Regions from separate parts of the Alistipes sp. HGB5 genome, predicted to be linked through region 2. Evidence: riboswitches for the same ligand, from Rfam matches in the RefSeq annotation. Region 2 holds a riboswitch; the other holds the start of a gene.
What was found. Region 2 has a riboswitch for cobalamin ahead of HMPREF9720_RS01160 (hypothetical protein). Riboswitches for the same ligand answer to the same signal wherever they lie in the genome.

Region 1: it holds a riboswitch for cobalamin, as region 2 does, so the genes downstream of both, HMPREF9720_RS06830 (TonB-dependent receptor) here and HMPREF9720_RS01160 (hypothetical protein) in region 2, are expected to answer to the same signal.

Annotation. Positions count from the first base shown of each region.
Region 1 covers NZ_AENZ01000041.1:46,948-52,474, reverse strand. Annotated here, with positions in the region: gene HMPREF9720_RS06850 (toprim domain-containing protein) at 1-680, shown strand, start outside; gene HMPREF9720_RS06845 (MobC family plasmid mobilization relaxosome protein) at 784-1,152, shown strand; gene HMPREF9720_RS06840 (relaxase/mobilization nuclease domain-containing protein) at 1,142-2,212, shown strand; gene HMPREF9720_RS06835 (hypothetical protein) at 2,231-2,851, shown strand; cobalamin riboswitch at 2,878-3,091, shown strand; gene HMPREF9720_RS06830 (TonB-dependent receptor) at 3,216-5,294, shown strand; gene HMPREF9720_RS06825 (DUF5074 domain-containing protein) at 5,307-5,527, shown strand, end outside.
Region 2 covers NZ_AENZ01000008.1:6,593-12,119, reverse strand. Annotated here, with positions in the region: gene HMPREF9720_RS01165 (M56 family metallopeptidase) at 1-186, shown strand, start outside; gene HMPREF9720_RS01160 (hypothetical protein) at 561-2,000, opposite strand; cobalamin riboswitch at 2,180-2,393, opposite strand; gene ung (uracil-DNA glycosylase) at 2,836-3,498, shown strand; gene menA (1,4-dihydroxy-2-naphthoate octaprenyltransferase) at 3,699-4,592, shown strand; gene HMPREF9720_RS01140 (sigma-70 family RNA polymerase sigma factor) at 4,789-5,527, opposite strand, start outside.

The sequences.
Region 1 (5,527 bases), on a different contig from region 2:
CCGTCCCCGCGCTCCGGATCCTCTCCGACGCTCCGCTTCGTCATCCGGCATTGGTCGGTTATCTCTCTTCGCGCGGCATCGTCCCGTCTGTTGCCGCGGCATTCTGCCGCGAGGTTCGCTACGAGGTAAACGGCCGCGCCTTTTTCGCCGTCGGGTTCCGCAACGATGCCGGAGGGTGGGAGCTCCGCTCCGAGCGGTTCAAAGGCGGCTCCTCGCCCAAACACATCACCACCCTCGACAACCGTTCCGACACGGTGATCGCTTTCGAGGGATTTATGGATTTTCTCGCTTATCTCTCGCTGAAACATCCCGAACGACTGCACATCGACGCCGCGGTTCTAAACTCGGTCGTCAACCTGCCCAAAGCCGTACCGTTTCTCTCCCGGCATCCGGTGATTCACGCCTTCTTCGACAACGACGAGGCAGGGCGTAAAACGACCGCCGATCTGATCCGTCTTTGCCCCCGCAGCGAGGTAATCGACCAAAGGTATTTTTACAGCGGGCACAAGGACGTAAACGATTATCTGATCGCCCGCATAAAAGGCCATGCGGAAAAACTTCCAGCCACAAAAAACATCTCCGAAACAAAGGCTGTTCAGGCTCTTCGGAATAATCTGCAAGCCCTGAAAGCGGAAACGGCGGAAATTGAACCACCGCGTCGGAAAGGGGTAAAGATTTAAGGAAGGCAAGGTTGTGTTTTCGTAAACGAAAACTCCGCCTTCCCCGCTGGCCGGCGTAAAATCCCGATGGTCTGAACAAAAAAATGCTTACAACCCACTTATCATGGAAACACCGAAAAAAACATACAGCAAACAGGGCGGTCGGCCGAAAGTCGGCATCGGCCGCATCCGTAAATACGTCGTCAGCACGCGGCTCAGTCCCGAGCGGAAACTCCGCTTTTCGGCCCTCTGCCGCGAAGCAGGACAACCGCCAGCCGAAGTCCTGCGCCAGCTGATCGACCGAGGAACGGTAAGAGCACGGATCACCCGCGAACAACTGGATTTCATGGCCCAACTGAAAGGCGTCGCCCGAAATCTGAACCAGCTGACCCGGCTGGCCAATGTCAAAGGTCTGGCGGCTGTCAGGGCACGGCATGCGGCGATCGTCACGGCTATCGAAAAACTCCTGAAGCAGATATGCGATGGTCGGTAAGGTAATATCCGCTTCGTCCTTTTCGGGGACGGTGGGTTATGTGATGAAAGAGGAATCCCGGATACTGGAAGCCGAAGGCATTATGCCTCCGGAAGTAAAGGATATGGTGCAGGACTTCAAAGACCAGACCTTATTGAACCCACGGCTAAAAAACACCGTCGGGCATATCTCCCTGTCTTTTTCACCCAAGGACGCTCCGCGGATGACCGACGCCCTGATGACGCGGATCGCGAAGGAGTATATGCAGAAGATGGGCATCACCGATACGCAGTATCTCTTGGTTCGCCATCTCGACCAGCCCCATCCGCACTGTCATCTGGTTTACAACCGGGTCGGGAACAACGGGCAGACCATTTCGGACAAGAACATCAAGATCCGCAACGCCAAGGTCTGCCGGGAGCTGACCGAGAAATACGGGCTATACCTCGCACCGGGTAAAGAGGAAGTGCGTCGGGAACAGCTGCGCGAACCGGACAAGAGCCAATACGAAATCTACGATGCGATCGAAGGCAGCCTGCCCAAGTGCAAAAACTGGAACGAGCTGGAACGTAAGTTAAAAGATCAAGGTATTACGATGCGCTACAAATATTGCGGAAATACCGACCGCAAACAAGGGGTTTTGTTCTCGAAAAACGGCTTCGAGTTCTCCGGCTCGAAGATCGACAGGGCATTCAGCTTTACGAAACTCGACAACCGGTTCACCCTCCTGCAACAGCAGGCGCTGCATCGGGCCGAGCTCCTCGGAAACCTCTCGGCGGCGGCAGGCAATTACCGTTCGGCATTTGCCGGGTTGTTCGGCGGCATGGGCGGCGGTACGCGCGAAGAGCCTGCGGCGCCTAGCCCCGGCGGAAAGATCGACGCGATTCCGCTTCCGCCGGCCAGTTCGCCGGTCGGAGTATCGGCCGCACAGTTGCAGCGCAAGCCGGGAGAAAGTCCCGAAGAGCATATAGCACGAATCACGGCACTGCTCGATGCCGCTGCTGCAGCGATGGCCATAGCCGCAATGGAACGCCGCCGCAGGATGGAAGAACAGAAAAGAAGAGCCAAAATGAAAATATAACCTTAAAACCGGAAAGCCATGAACGACAAAAATAAGATCGACCTCTCAATCGAGATGTACGAAGACCTCAAGGAAACACTTGTCAAAGCCATTAAAAACGCCAAAGCAGGCGGCGTAGGGAACGCAGGTTGGGAGAATACGCAGCTGGAACGGATCGAACGGCTGATAGAGGCCGCGGAACGCTCGCAAGGGCAGATCGCACAGCAGCTCGAACAACTGCAACGGAATACGGCCTTGTCCGGAGCAAAAACCGAGCAGATGCAGGAATTTACCGACAGATACAACGCGTTGCTGGCGCAGTTAGCGGGGAGACTGGAGGTGATCGACAAGGAGAATCGAACAATAATTACTGAAGTTCTAAGTTTCAAAAAGTCTTTATCCGAATTCAAGAACGAAGTTGATACGACGAAATTCGAAAAGCTCGCCAACAATACATTATGGGAAATGAAAACCCAGATACGCTATCTCAAACAACCACCTATCGTTCTGAGAACAATCGTATTTCTAACCGTATTATCAATTTTGACAATATTGGCAACCGGGTATTTATATAGAGATCGGAACGAATGGCGGGGCGAAGCTACATATTGGTATAAACAGAGCGACCAATATAAAACGACACAGACTAATAAAAAATAAAAACATTTTTTATTACTGGTAAATTTTGTATCTTTGCCACGCAAAGGTTCGGAAAGAAGGCCATATGGCCTCCGATCGATTAAAAGGGAATGCCGTGAAAGTCGGCAACAGTTCCCGCTGCTGTAAGTTCCTGTCCGGAAACGGACACATGAGGGATCGACAATCTCAGCCACTGGTGAAAACCGGGAAGGCGTCGTAACCGGAATAAGTCAGAAGACCTGCCTTGCATGACAGATTGGTTTCGCAGCCTGCGGAGAATGGGCGTGAATCGATAATGCATGTAAAGCACTTTTTCATTTTGTTTCGTTGCATTGCGGCTGTGGAATCAATGGTTACCGAACAAACTATTGATACCAAGCGCATAATGAAGCAATTCTACCTTTCGATCCTATGTCTCGCATTTATTGCGGGGGGGGGAATTTCCACAGCAGTTCAGGCATCCGATAAAGCCGATTCCACCACGAACCGGCGTTACGTCGGAAAACTGGACAGTATCCAGAACATCAACGAGGTCGTCATCGTCGGCACCCCCGTCATCCCCAAATACCGCGAAGTCATCCCCGCACAGGTCCTCAAAGACGTCGATCTGCAACGGCTGAACAGTTTTTCGGTGGCCGACGCCATCCGCTATTTTGCCGGCGTGCAACTCAAAGACTACGGCGGCGTAGGCGGTCTGAAAACCGTCAACATCCGCTCGATGGGCACCAACCACATGGCGGTCTTCTACGACGGAATCCAGTTGGGTAACGCCCAGAACGGGCAGGTCGATCTGGGGCGCTTCTCGCTGGACGACGTGGAGGAAATATCGCTCTATAACGGACAGAAGAGTGACATTTTCCAGTCGGCCAAGGATTTCGGAGCCTCGGGAACCATCTACATCACTACGCGGCGTCCCCGCTTCGAGGAGGGCAAACGGGCTAATTTCAAGGCCACGATGAAGACCGGTTCATTCGGGCTCATCAATCCCTCGATGCGCTACGAGTATAAGATCTCCGACGCCGTCAGCTCGTCGTTCAGCGGCGAGTGGATCAATGCCACCGGCCGGTACAAATTCCGCTACCGCCGCCGCAACACGCTGGGCGAGATCGCCTACGACACAACGGCCTACCGACAGAACGGCGACATCAACGCTACGCGCATGGAGGCCGGACTTCACGGCAAGATGGCCGACGGACAATGGACCGTGCGGGCCTACACCTACAACTCCGAACGCGGCATCCCGGGAGCCATCGTCAACAACGTCTTTCGCCATGGTGAGCGGCTGTGGGACACCAACTCGTTCATCCAGGGAACGCTGACCAACCGCTGGTCGAAGAAATTCCGCACGCTGTTCAACACCAAGTACGCCGCCGACTACACCCATTACGAGAATCAAGACGCCAAGTTGATCCAAACCAAGAACACCTACAAGCAGAAGGAGTTCTATTTCTCGTGCGCTAATCTCTACAACATCTTCGAACACTGGGAGGTGTCGCTGGCCTATGACTTCCAATGGAATACGCTCGACGCCACTTTTTACATGCCCACAGAAAGCGATGGCACCTTCCCCTTTCCGACGCGCTATACCCATATGGCCGCATTGGCCACGGCATTTGAATGGGGACGGTTGAAGATGCAGGCCAGCGTGCTGGGTTACTTTGTCCACGAAAAGGTCGAGCGCTTCGAAGCCCGGCCAGACAAGGCTGTGGCTACCCCGGCGTTCTTCGGATCGTTCAAAGTGCTGAAAAACCACGACCTCTCTGTACGCGCCTTCTACAAACGGATGTTCCGTATGCCGACCTTCAACGACCTCTACTATACGGACATGGGCAACGCCTTCCTCAAGCCCGAATATGCCGAACAATTCAACGTCGGCCTGAAATACACGCGCAATTTTGAGAAATCGCCTTTCATGCGGATGCTCGACGTTTCGGTCGACGCCTACTACAACAAAATCACAGATAAAATCATCGCCTATCCCAAGGGACAGCAGTTCCGCTGGACGATGCTCAATCTGGGCGAAGTGGAGATCAAGGGCGTGGACGCCGTGCTGAACGCCCTGTTCACGCTCGGCAAGCTGGAGGTGACGACCAAGTTCCAGTACACCTATCAGAAGGCCATCGACATCACCGACCCGGCCGACACCTACTACCGTGACCAGATTCCCTACATCCCCTGGCACAGCGGCTCGGCCATCCTCGCGCTGTTCTACAAGGGGTGGGGGCTCAATTACAGCTTCATCTACACGGGCCAGCGCTACAACCAGCAGGAGAACATCCCGCGCAACCACACCCAGCCGTGGTACACGAGCGACCTCTCGCTGCAAAAGACTTTCAAGATCCGCACCCGAACCCTCAAGGCCACGGCCGAGGTTAACAATCTTTTCGGACAGGATTACGACGTGGTGCTCAACTATCCGATGCCGAAGACCAACTTCCGGTTCGTCGTCAGCGTCGATCTCTAACCTCCGCGAGCCATGAAAAGGTATCTCTTCATCGTTTTGGCCGGCTGCTGCCTCGCCGCCGGCTGCCGGAAGATCGAACTGGTGAACCCCACCGAGTATGAGGTGTTGCCGTTCGGGGAGGATCCCGACGCCGATCCGATCGGCATGTATCTCCTGAACGAAGGCAACATGGGCAGCAACAAGGCGGACATCGACTACCTCGACTACCGTACGGCGGTCTATGCCCGGGGTAT
Region 2 (5,527 bases):
GACATCGAAAAACTCCAAGCGCCCGACGCGTCGCTTTGGGAGGAGGCCCGCCGCGTCATCGCCTCTTCGCCCAAATGGAAACCCGGCGAACAGCGCGGGCAGATCGTGCGCGTGAAATATACGCTTCCCGTGGACTTCCGGCTTACGAAAGCGTCCGACACACCGGCCCCGGAATCCGGAAAGTAGTTTTTCAACCGGCTACGACCAAGCAGACCGCGCGGCGCCATAACCCGGATTCCCCAAACCGACCGGCCCGGATTCCCCGAATCAACCGGCTCCACGAATCGGCCGCCCGGCCTGCTTTCCCCAAGCCAAGCTCCCGCGGACCGGCATCCGCTCCTGATTTTCAAGCCCCCCCGCCGGCAGTCCTCAGAGACTGCCCCGGCTTTCCCAAGCCACAGAACCGACCATAAGCGGAAACGGCGTCCACCCTGAGTTCAGTGGACGCCGTTTTTATCGGCCTGCCGGACCGCCGAATAGCGATACCTGCGAGACCGCCCCGGCCGCTCCGGACTTTTCAGCCCTATCTCCGAAAGGCTCTGCGACTCCGCCGCTCCGGATTACTCCCTGCAACAGCGAACGTTATAGCCGTATGCCGCATCGGATTTCGAAGAAGACTGCGGCTGGAGCAGTTTGCCCGTACTGAGCTTTTTCGAAATATAGAAACAGGAGATCGTGTTTCCCGAACGATAGTTGGACCAGTAATGCCCCGTACGGGTCGTAGCGAGACCGGCGAGATTGCCCTTGTCGCGGTTACGGTAACCCGATGTCGGGTACCAGTCCCTCAGATCGCCGAAAATGTAGGTCATGCCGTACTTCTCCCCATCCCATTCCGAGGTTCCGTCCACATAGCGGTCCTGATCGTCCGCAAAATCGTCCCACGTATCGCGGTCCGGCACCTTATACCCCACGGGGCACGGATCGTAGCAGGTTTTCGCGGTATTCCACAAATCGGCGCGGGGCTTGGCCAGCCAGTCGTAAACTCCGGTCGCACCCTTGTTCGAAAGGAACGAAAGCGGATGCGCCGCGGCGTATTCCAGTGTCGAAACGGCCGCCCCGCTCTCCTGCTTCCACGCATGCGTATCGGCGAAGGCCGGATTGACGACCGAATTTTCCGCCGCCTGCGCAAAAGCAGTCGCCGAGGTTTCGGGGGCCGTACCCCCGCAGAACGGGTCCTTGCGGCCCCACTGGTAATAGAGTCCGTAAGCCTCGGCCGATCCGGGCGTCGTGCCGACGGCTCCCAGCGAACGGTCCAGCAATACGCGGCCGTTGGCATAGGTCACCATCCGAGGTTCCGGCGTGAACCAGAGATGCCAGCTCCACACGATCTCCCCCGCGGCATCCGCAAGCGCGATGACGGCATTGCCCTTCGCGGCGCCTGCCGCCGTAAAGAAGATGCGGCCTTTTCCGGCATCGAGCGAAACGGCCGAAATTTCCTGTTCCAGCCCTTTCGTCACCCAAAGCCAGTCGGCTTTCATGCCGTCGGCAAGCGCGATCGCGGCATCGTCTCCGCTGCCGTTGCCGCGCACCGTAGCGTCGAACATATAATCGCCGGCCTCGCTGACGATATAACAGTTGGCGGTTCCGTCCCGGCTCAGGTCGATGGCCGTCACCGGCGCCTGCACGGCCGTCAATGTCGGCGTAGTCGCACTCCACGGCTTGCCGTTGCGGTCGGTGACGGTCAGCGTCACGGCCGTTTCCGACGGAGTTGCGGACGCCGTAACATCGAGCGCGCCTGCGTAGGCATCCCCCTCGCGCCCGGCGGAGACGACAACCGTCCAGCCGGAGAGGGCCTCATCAGGCTCGGCGGCGAAAGTCAGCCCCTCCAGATCGTCGCCCGTCACCGTGAAGGCGAGCCGCTTCTGCTCCCCGACCGTAAATTCGACGGGATTCTCCCCGGCGAACGAGATTTTCAGTTCGACCGGTTTTTGTTCCGGTTCGTTGTCGTTACAGCCCGATGCAAACAGGGCCAGCAAACATCCTAAGATCAGTTTTTTCATCTTTTATCCGTTTTTGGTTGAACACTGTTCCGTTCCGGCGGACCGCAAAGATGAAAAGGCACACTCCGACGCACACGCAACAAAGCGCGCGCAGTCCGGCATCCGAGGTTGTTTTCGACACACTCAATACGTTCGGTTGAAAATGACCCAAGACCTGCTCCATTCACCGTAGAAGCGAAATCCGTATAATCGCGACGGCAGGTCTTCTGACTCGCCCTTCTCTCCGGCGCCTTCCCGGTCCGCGGAGGACCAGTGGCCAAGAATGCCGGAAAATACTTTCAATCAAGAAAGCCGGGCACACAGCAACGGGAATTGTTACCGATTCTCACGGTATTCCCTTTTAATTCCCGGCGACCGCAAAGGGACCGGGAAACCGTAGCGAAAGCAAAGGTAGCACAATCCCTCAAATAAACAAAAAAAACGCAGCCGGAATTCGGGTTGCGGCACAAATCCCCTCCGTACCGTCAGCCGCCGGGTCCGAGCGGCGCCATGATCCGCCGGACCTGTCCGGTGTTGTCCATCACGCCGCAGCGGAGTCCGGCACGCGGTTGTCGGCCGGCGGGTCCGAATCAGGGCCGCGCCCTGCGCACGGTCGAATGCCTTCGGTACGTAACCGCCCCCGATCACCGGCATCGAGACCTGCGTCAGCCCCAAGCCGTCGCCGATCATATAAATCAGCGTCACGGCCCCTTTCGGCGGTTTTTCCGCATCCGCGCACGCGCAGTCAGCAGGCAAAGCGCAAAAAACAAAACCCCTTTCCTTATATCGGCAGCGAAAACAACTGGAATTTGCCGACTTTTTACTACATTTACACCACTTTAACACACCTTGCAACATGGATGTAAAGATCGCCCCCGACTGGAAAGAGCTGCTCGCTCCCGAATTCGAAAAACCCTACTTCGCCGACCTCACGCAGTTCGTACGGCAGGAATACGCCACGCGGCGCATCTATCCGCGCGGCAGCAACATCTTCCGCGCCTTCGACAAATGCCCGTTCGACAAGCTGAAAGTGGTCATCATCGGTCAGGACCCCTACCACGGTCCCGGACAGGCCAACGGGCTCTGCTTCTCGGTAGGCGACGGCGTGCCGTTCCCGCCCTCGCTGCAGAATATCTTCAAGGAGGTCGCCGACGACACCGGGACGCCCCCTCCCGCGACGGGCAACCTCGACCGCTGGGCCGAGCAGGGCGTACTGCTGCTGAACGCCGTGCTGACCGTCCGCGCACACGAAGCGGCGTCGCATGCGGGCCGCGGCTGGGAAACCTTCACCGACGCCGTGGTACGCGCGATCTCCGAACGCAAACAGGGCGTCGTATACATGCTTTGGGGCAGTTACGCCCAGAAAAAGGGAGCTATCGCAGACCCGCAGCGGAATTTCATCCTCAAGTCCGTACACCCGTCGCCGCTCTCGGTCTACCGCGGATTTTTCGGCTGCCGCCACTTCTCGCGCGCCAACGAATATCTCCGCAGCATCGGCAAGGAGCCGATCGTATGGTGAACCGTCGCCTGCCGGTCCGGTCTTGCCGGTCGTCGTATCGGTCGGAAGTTTCCGCCACCGCAGGCGGCGCGGGGACTTCGGCATGCGCCAATCCGGGATCGTCTGACTACGCCCTGCCCCGGAAGGAGCCGCAAAACGGTTATCCGCCCAAACAATACAGCAATAAAACCACACGCAGCGCATAAGTCCGCTCCGGAAACATGAAAACACAAACAGCCACCAATTCGTTTCGGGCATGGATGCTCGCGGCGCGGCCCAAGACGCTGACGGGAGCCGCCGTACCGGTGATGCTGGGCTGCGCTTTAGCCGCTTCGGACGGAGATTTTCACCTGCAGCCCGCCGTGCTGTGCCTGCTGTTCGCCTTCCTGATGCAGATAGACGCCAACCTCATCAACGACCTCTGGGATTACCTCAAAGGCTCCGACGGCAAAGACCGGCTGGGCCCCGAACGGGCCTGCGCACAGGGCTGGATCACACCCCGCGCCATGCGTCGCGGAATCGCCCTGACGACCGCGGCCGCCTGCATCACGGGCTGCGGACTGCTCTTTTACGGCGGCTGGTGGCTGATCGCCGTCGGCGCGCTGTGCGTCGTGTTCGCATTCCTCTACACGGCGGGACCCTATCCGCTGGCCTACCACGGGTGGGGCGACCTGCTGGTGCTGGTCTTCTTCGGATTCGTCCCCGTCGGCTGTACCAGTTACGTTCTCAGCGGCAGCTGGACATGGCAGACGGGCGTCATTTCGGCGGCCTGCGGACTGGCGATCGACACCCTGCTGATGGTCAACAACTACCGCGACCGCGAGCAGGACGCCCGCAGCGGCAAACGCACGCTCGTCGTCCGGCTGGGCGCACGGGCCGGCAGCGGGCTTTATCTGGCACTGGGATTCGCAGCCGCAACGCTCTGCCTCCCGCTGCTCTGCGACGGCCGCATAGGAGCGGCAGCGCTTCCCCTGCTCTACCTCGCACCGCACACGGCGACATGGCGGCGCATGGTGCGGATCGGCCGCGGCCGGGAGCTGAACGCCATTCTGGGCGCCACGTCGCGCAACATCCTGCTCTTCGGAATACTGCTCTCGATCGGGCTGCTGCTGTAAAGACGGTCCCGAAGCGCACACAGCGCAACCCGCGGCCCCGAAGCGCCCCCCACACACACCACGCACCAATAGCATCGCCGCACCGAAACGCATACGGCAGGCCAGCCGCTCACAACAGCACTAAACAAAAAAAGCCGTCATTTTTGACAGCTTTTTCACTCACACGACCCGACCGGGCCGGATATGTCGCCGGGCATCAGCCCAGATACGATTTCAGCAGTTTGCTGCGTGACGAGTGGCGCAGGCGGCGGATCGCCTTCTCCTTGATCTGGCGCACGCGCTCGCGCGTCAGGTCGAACTTCTCACCGATCTCTTCGAGGGTCATCTCCGAAGTGCCGATGCCGAAGAAGTACTTGATGATGTCGCGTTCGCGGTCCGTGAGGGTTTCCAACGCGCGGTCCACCTCGGTCGAGAGCGACTCGTTGATAAGTCCGCGGTCGGCGTTGGGCGAATCGGGATTGACCAGCACGTCCAGCAGCGAGTTGTCCTCGCCGTCGGCGAACGGGGCGTCCACCGAGACGTGGCGGCCTGCCACGCGCAGCGTGTCGGTGACCTTCTCCTTGGGAAGCTCCAGCTCCGTGGCCAGCTCTTCGGGCGACGGGGTGCGCTCGTGCTCCTGCTCGAAGCGTGCGAACGCCTTGTTGATCTTGTTGAGCGAACCCACCTGATTGAGCGGCAGACGCACGATGCGCGACTGTTCGGCCAATGCCTGCAGGATCGACTGACGGATCCACCACACGGCGTACGAGATGAACTTGAAACCGCGGGTCTCGTCGAACTTCTCGGCGGCCTTGATCAGACCGAGGTTGCCTTCGTTGATCAGGTCCGGGAGGCTGAGTCCCTGATTCTGATATTGTTTGGCGACGGAAACCACGAAACGCAGGTTGGCTTTGGTCAGCTTTTCGAGGGCTTCCTGATCTCCTTTCTTAATCCGT